DNA from 2 places in the Undibacterium sp. Ji83W genome. Region 2 is predicted to be linked to the other one. Evidence: riboswitches for the same ligand, from Rfam matches in the RefSeq annotation. Region 2 holds a riboswitch; the other holds the start of a gene.

Region 1 (3,415 bases), 440 kb from region 2:
TGCATCAGGTGTATAGCTATAAGGTATGCCAACTGGCAAATGCGAAGTCGTTACCCAGTCTGTTGCATCACGGCTGGGCTTGGAGTCGCTCGCTACCCACTTGATGCCGTAGGTGTTGAAGTCGGCGGGTGACTTGATATTATTATTGCGCAGTTCCCAATAGCCAATCACATCGCTATCGCGTGAAGTCACAGGATTTTGTGAATTTTCGAAATAGTTGCTTTCGATCAGAGCATAACCTTGCATGCGCACATTGATGCCCGAGGTTTTGATATTGCTATACAGATTGTTATAGATGTGAGTATAGCCACCGCGCTGCAGGGGCAGGCGTGAGCCTACGTTGTTATAATAATTGTGATGGAAGCTGATGTAGCGGTCACTTGCGTCACTGTCGCTGGAACCGATCAAGCCCACTTTGTGATGATCATGAATGTAGTTGTATGAGTAAGTGATGTGGTGCGCACCTGCTTTATTATCCACCAAACCATCAAACTCCAGATCGCCCGCGCCCGGGCATTCAGCAAGAGAGCTGAACAGGGTGTTGTGGTCTATCCAGACATAGCCCGGGAATTTGCCGCTCTGGCCTTCAATGCCTATGGCATCAATAGAACCAGGCAGTAAGCCTATGGTCATGTTGCGGATAATGACATTGGTCGCGCCACCTTTGACGGCGATGCCAAAATTAGCCGCTGAGCCATTGCTACCTTCAATCGTGACATTGCCTTTATTCTTGATTTCGACTATCGCGCCTTTGGCTTTTTTCCATTGTGTGCAGGCATCAGGAATAGTGCGGAAATCAAAAGTACCGTTATAGCGTATCACCAGACCACCGGTACCATTATAAGCATCAAGCGCTGCCTGCATTTGTGCTGCTGTTGTGACGGTTACTGCTGCCACTGTGCCACCACCAGTGACCAGCCCGGCAAAGCCGCCGCTGTGTCCGGCTGGCGCTGTGCCAGAGCCAGAGCCAGGACCGTCATTTGAGCCACTGCCACCGCCAGTATCTGGCGCGCCAGCTGGTCCCACGGCACATTTCTCTTTGGTGTCAGCAGTTGCGGCGACACCAAAGGTGGCGGCAGTACAACTGACATTGCCAGACAGCGATTTGACCACCCATTTGTCTTTCAATCCAAACGATACCTGCAGTGCTTTGTCGCCTACTTTGCAGATGCCGCCTTCATCGGCACATTTGGAAAAACCGGAAGGCCAGTCTGCTGCGTAGACATTACCTGCACTGCCAGCTGCTGCGATGATGGCAAAGGCGATCAAATTCAATTTTTTGTTATTCATTTTCCCTCCGGGTTTTTTGCTTCGTCAGTTTTAAAAAAAAATCGCTTACCCCAAACCTCTGCGCAACTGATCTCTTTTGTATTAAAAGATCTGCTTTGGCATTCAATTTGGTGAAGCGAATATTTGCACAATAGAAATAAAATCGGAGCTAGGGTAACAATGGATGCTGATCATTCCCGTGATTGTTTCCTCTTAAAACAATAGTTACAAATTAACACAGGGAAGAGCGTCAAAATTGATAGTGGTCTGGCTTTGGTTGCTCTTGCTGATCAGGTCTTTGTAGTAAGTTTCGCGTAAGTTTTATAAGTGGTTTTATTGCTCGCAATCTTGTTGCTTTTGTCCTGGCTTGTTGTTTTGCTCATTTTTTTACTATTCCAGCGACTTTTCTGTAAATATTTCCACGCTCAACTATCCAAGCCCTTGCAAGCCTTATATAATCGCGCTACTTGATCGGGAGAGCGCGACGAAAGTTGCCGCCGAAGGGGCTAATACCCAAAAAACTCTCAGGCACAAAGGACTGATCAACGGGGTAGTTAAAAGTTGCCCCAACTCTGGAGAGCGGTAGCGGCACAGCAATTCGCCGGACTACCCACCGAAGGTGCGCGCGGGCAGCAAACATACATGGCTCCCGTAATCTCTCAGGTACCAGGACAGAGGGGTATGCGATTTCAGCGCATGCGGCGTTTATTCGTCGGCATGCGTTTGTTCGTCCCTTCAATCTGGTAGCGAGGCACTCATGACGCAAGCAGCGACATCACTCAAGGCAACTCCCCTCAATGCAGCCCATCGTGCGGCTGGTGCAAAAATGGTTGATTTTGGCGGCTGGGACATGCCCGTCAACTATGGTTCCCAAATCGAAGAACATCATGCAGTGCGCACTGATTGCGGCATGTTTGATGTATCCCATATGTGTGTCGTCGATTTGCAGGGTGAAAATGTACGCAGCTTCCTGCGTGACCTGGTTGCCAATAATGTCGATAAATTGCAGGTAGCGGGCAAGGCCCTGTATTCCTGCATGCTGAAGCCTGAAGGCACGGTCATCGACGACCTCATCATTTATTTCTTCAGCGAAAACTGGTTCCGCCTGGTCGTCAATGCTGGCACCGCAGAAAAAGACATCGCCTGGATGAATGCCCGCAATGCAGAAACCAATAGCGGCCTGACCATTACCCAGCGCCGTGATGGTGCTAACGCTTTTGCCCTGGTGGCAGTGCAAGGCCCGAACGCCCGCGCCAAGGCATGGGAAGTCTTGCCAGAGACCAAAGCTGCCAGTGCAGAAATCAAACCTTTTAACGCAGTCATCGTGGCCGACACTTCCTTTGGTGAAGTCATGGTGGCACGTACTGGTTATACCGGTGAAGACGGTTTTGAAATTGCCGTGTCTGCTGACCGTGTGACTGATTTCTGGAATGCCCTGGTTGCAGCCGGTGTCAAACCTGCTGGCCTGGGTGCGCGTGACACCTTGCGTCTGGAAGCTGGTATGAATTTGTATGGTCAGGACATGGATGAAACAGTCAACCCGCTCGATGCTGGTCTGGCATGGACCATAGACCTGGTCAGCGAACGTGATTTCGTCGGCAAGCAAGCACTGCAAACACAAGGACAGAACGCCCAGTTCCTGGGCCTGATCCTGCGTGAAAAAGGCGGCATCCTGCGTGCCCATCAAAAAGTGGTATGCGCACAAGGCGAAGGCGAAATCACCAGCGGCACTTTCAGCCCCACCATGGAGCAGGCAATTGCACTGGCGCGTTTGCCTATGGGTGTGTCGGTAGGCGATACTGTGCATGTTGTTATCCGTGACAAGCAATTGGCAGCATCTGTTGTCAAACTGCCTTTTGTCCGTAACGGCAAAATCCTGGCCGTATAATTTGATCTGCAGTCAGTACAGCTACTGGTACTGACTACTATTGATTAGCCACTCATTATTATTTAAAACAATTTATTTAACTGGAGCCCATCATGAACGTACCAGCAGACTTGAAATACACCACATCCCACGAATGGGTACGCACAGAAGCAGACGGCACGATCACTGTCGGCATTACTGAATTTGCTCAAGATGCTTTGGGCGATATCGTTTTCGTTGACCTGCCTAAAGTTGGCACAGCACTCGAAGCAGGCAAGG
Region 2 (3,415 bases):
GCTTCCAGGGTGTAGATGTCCCACTCATTACCGTTGGCCATGCTCTTTTCCAGCAAGACGATGGCTTGTTTGTGGTTGTTCTTTTTGGCATATAGCAGGGCCAGTTCATTCACCAGCAATTGATAGGGCTGGCTGGTCAGGCCACGTTCAAACCAGATGCGTGCACCTTCCTGGTCTTCGCGGTAAATGGCGATGCCCTGGTAATAACAGAGGCGTGATTTCAATTCATCCACCAGTATTTCATCACCCGTGGTCTTTCTGATGTTGCCGATGAAAGTCTCCATCTCAGAAAAAGAACCGCCCCATTGAGGCAGCAATTTGCTCAGATAGGCATACACTGGCGAATACAATTTGGGGTCATATTGCAGCGCGTTTTTCAGCAAGGCGTTGTCACCTTCCTTAATGCCAAGTGCCCTGTTATTGACTATCAATTCACCTGCGCAGATAGCGCAAGACTTGATTTTTTCATTGGCTTTGGTGAGGTCTACCCTTGCCACGCTGGATAATTTATGAAAATCAGCAAACTGTTTTTTACTGGTTTCGGCGGCCAGTTTATCACCACGAGCGTCCCATGCCTGCTGCTGCAAGAACATGCCGCGTGCCAGATAAGCATAGCCATACATGCTGGATTTTACCCAGACGTCAAACTGCTTTTGAAAATCTTTGTCCAACCGCGACAAAGTGCCAAAACGCTTATACAGGGTATTTGACTTCAGCCTGCCAGCCTTGTTTTGTGCAAACGCGCTATCCAGTGCAATATCGAGTTTTTTGAATTCGCCGCGCCACAGCATGCCAACCAGGATGTTTTGCTCATGTTCTTCATCAGCATAATTGCTGCCCAGTTTTTGCAGTTCAGGATTTTCTGTTGATCGCTTCATCCACACAGCCTGATGCAATTCGGTATTTCCAGCATCGCGAAAAGACTGGTGCCAGATTTCTTGATAGCCCTCTTGCACCATGCTGTTTTTGCGGGCGATATACCATTCTGCCGTCATGCCCCAGTAAGAATAAAATCTCTCCATATCCTTGGGGAAGGGATGGAAGTAGGCTTTATAGCTGAGCATGTCCTTGTCACTTTTTTGCCCCACCACCTTATAAGGCATGAAACGGCTTTCCACCATTTTTTGCACCAACTGTGTCAATGCAGGATCAGACAGCCAGGCGCTTTCCTTCACTTTGTCATTGACAGCATCCTGCGCGGCGGGTTTGATTTGTGCATGGACGTGCATGGCAGAAAAGCCCAATGCCATTGCACAGGCCAGGCTGAGTTCACGCAAAATTGAACATTCTTTTAATCGGGATTTGCCAGTCAATTGCTGAGTCATGGATGGTGAGGTGATTGAAATATTCAGCAATCATAGCCTGACAGTCAAGTAAAAGCCAAACGCAGATACTCATGTGGGATACAAATCACAGATTCCATGAAAACAGAAAAATAAACCATTTGACATCAAAAATGATTTGCAAATGAGTAATGTGTGCACTATGCTCATTTCTACAACTTGTACAACAGGTTGAGCACATTACGAAAAAAATGATATCGGGAGAGACTGTCAAATAAGGACAGCGCCGAAGGAGCAACCGCCCCGGAAACTCTCAGGCAAAAGGGACCGTTATCATTGGAACTCATTTCATGAATAAGGGTGGGTGCGAACAAGGCGATTTGGGATGCAGTGCAAGGCGTGGTGTGCGGCCAAGGCTCATGCCTTGGCAAGCAATACAACACAGCAATGCGCCCAAATCACCAGTTCCCGAAGGGTTTGATTCATAAGGCTGACAGCCTTATGAATCAAGCGCACCTCATTATTATTTATGAAATGAGTTCCGCCAACTCTGAAGAGCTGCCTGACTACGTCGCCAGGCACACCGAAGGAGCAAGCATTGCGACCTTACCAGCAGGCGCAGGCGAAATCTCTCAGGTCCAGGACAGAGGGGGTATCCGTTGCGTAACTGCGCACGGACATCCCTTTGACGTCTGGAGTCTGCATACCATGAAATTCATCCATTTGAACGGTGACACTGTCACCGCGATGGCGGCCGCCTGCGCGCTGTCCATCTATAAAACCGGGTTCTACACTGATTGCAAAACCGTGTTCAACAGCATGCGCGATACTCAGCACGCAGCCAGCCATGATGTCCCTAACTACAAAGATGATCTCAGTATCACCACAAGTCTTTTTCTCTCACACGATATACGACCGCAGTGTAGTCACATTCATTATTGACGCTGACCAGCTCAAGTTCTTTCTAATAAAAATTCTGGTTATAGAGTTCTGAACCGCTCTATAAGCTGATCCCCTATTCCCGTTTGCGCGGGAATGTTGTCCGGCATGCCCAGCCATGCCGTGTTTCAAGCCGCCCAGTCCGCTTGAATGGGCGAGCTATTGTCTAAATTTAACCAAGGAGTAAATCATCATGCATTTTCACCCTGTTTCAAGATTCAAAAAATCCACCCTGGCCGCTTTGATACTCAGTATCAGTTGTGCTGTCGCCAGCCCTTCACTATTGGCACAAAATGTGACCAGCGATATTGGTGGAACAACTGATCAGGCACGTCTGGTCAGTGCTGCTGCGCAACGCGATTTTGCCGAGTTTGTGCAGTTCAATGTGCAGCGTCGCGGCGGCACTTTGCCGCCTGAATTCCCGCTCGAAGTCAATGATGTGCAAGACCTCAAGGATGCCAAGATAGGCTATGGTTTTCCAGTCTATAGCCTGCCGCCGCAAGATGTCATGAATGGCCGTGGTGATTTGCGCAGCATGGCAAAAGCAACCGGCGAATGGCGCTTTGTCATCACCCTCAATGACACACCGATAGGTCTGGCAACACTGCGGCAAAACAACGGGCGCTGGGGTGTAACTTCGTATGGTGGCGCAGTGCTGGCCAAGGACGTCGATGCAGCTATTGCCGTACACGGCAATAGCACACGCTCCAACTTGCGCTTTATCCGTGTCTATCAAGCCATGTCGGATTTTCTGGAAGTAGTTTCGCCTACCGATGCACGTGCCCGCTTTGCCCCCCTGCATTCAGCACGTCAGACTTTGCTGCTGCAACAGCGCAGTGAAAAACTTGGCACACAATCTGCCAACAATGGCTTGCTGGAACAAAGCGACATTCTTGAACCTTTGCGTGTCAGTGTCAAACGCAATATCGACAGCTTCCGCTAAACCAGCAACCATCTGAATATACCTACAATAAATACGGAGATATCATGAAAAAAAATCTGTTAAAGCTCATATTCGTCTTGGGAGCAATGCTGGGCATACCCAGCGTTTATGCGCAATACCGTGCATTGAATGTGCCGCTGGTCACGCAAGAGCATAGCCAGTGGTGCTGGGCAGGCAGCAGCAAGGCATTGCTGAGCTTCTACAATCAAAATCCCAGCCAGTGCCAGATCGTGAACTGGGCTTATGGCCT

Evidence for each region. Region 2 has a riboswitch for glycine ahead of ACO0LD_RS03940 (hypothetical protein). Riboswitches for the same ligand answer to the same signal wherever they lie in the genome.
Region 1: linked by a shared signal. The riboswitch ahead of gcvT (glycine cleavage system aminomethyltransferase GcvT) and the one ahead of ACO0LD_RS03940 (hypothetical protein) in region 2 are both predicted to bind glycine.

Annotation. Positions count from the first base shown of each region.
Region 1 covers NZ_JBMPOZ010000001.1:425,139-428,553, reverse strand. The annotation lists gene ACO0LD_RS01955 (pectate lyase family protein) at 1-1,290, opposite strand, end outside; glycine riboswitch at 1,732-1,820, shown strand; glycine riboswitch at 1,832-1,954, shown strand; gene gcvT (glycine cleavage system aminomethyltransferase GcvT) at 2,027-3,157, shown strand; gene gcvH (glycine cleavage system protein GcvH) at 3,250-3,415, shown strand, end outside.
Region 2 covers NZ_JBMPOZ010000001.1:869,302-872,716, forward strand. The annotation lists gene ACO0LD_RS03935 (tetratricopeptide repeat protein) at 1-1,355, opposite strand, end outside; glycine riboswitch at 1,532-1,623, shown strand; glycine riboswitch at 1,824-1,940, shown strand; gene ACO0LD_RS03940 (hypothetical protein) at 1,992-2,225, shown strand; gene ACO0LD_RS03945 (hypothetical protein) at 2,416-3,165, shown strand; gene ACO0LD_RS03950 (C39 family peptidase) at 3,210-3,415, shown strand, end outside.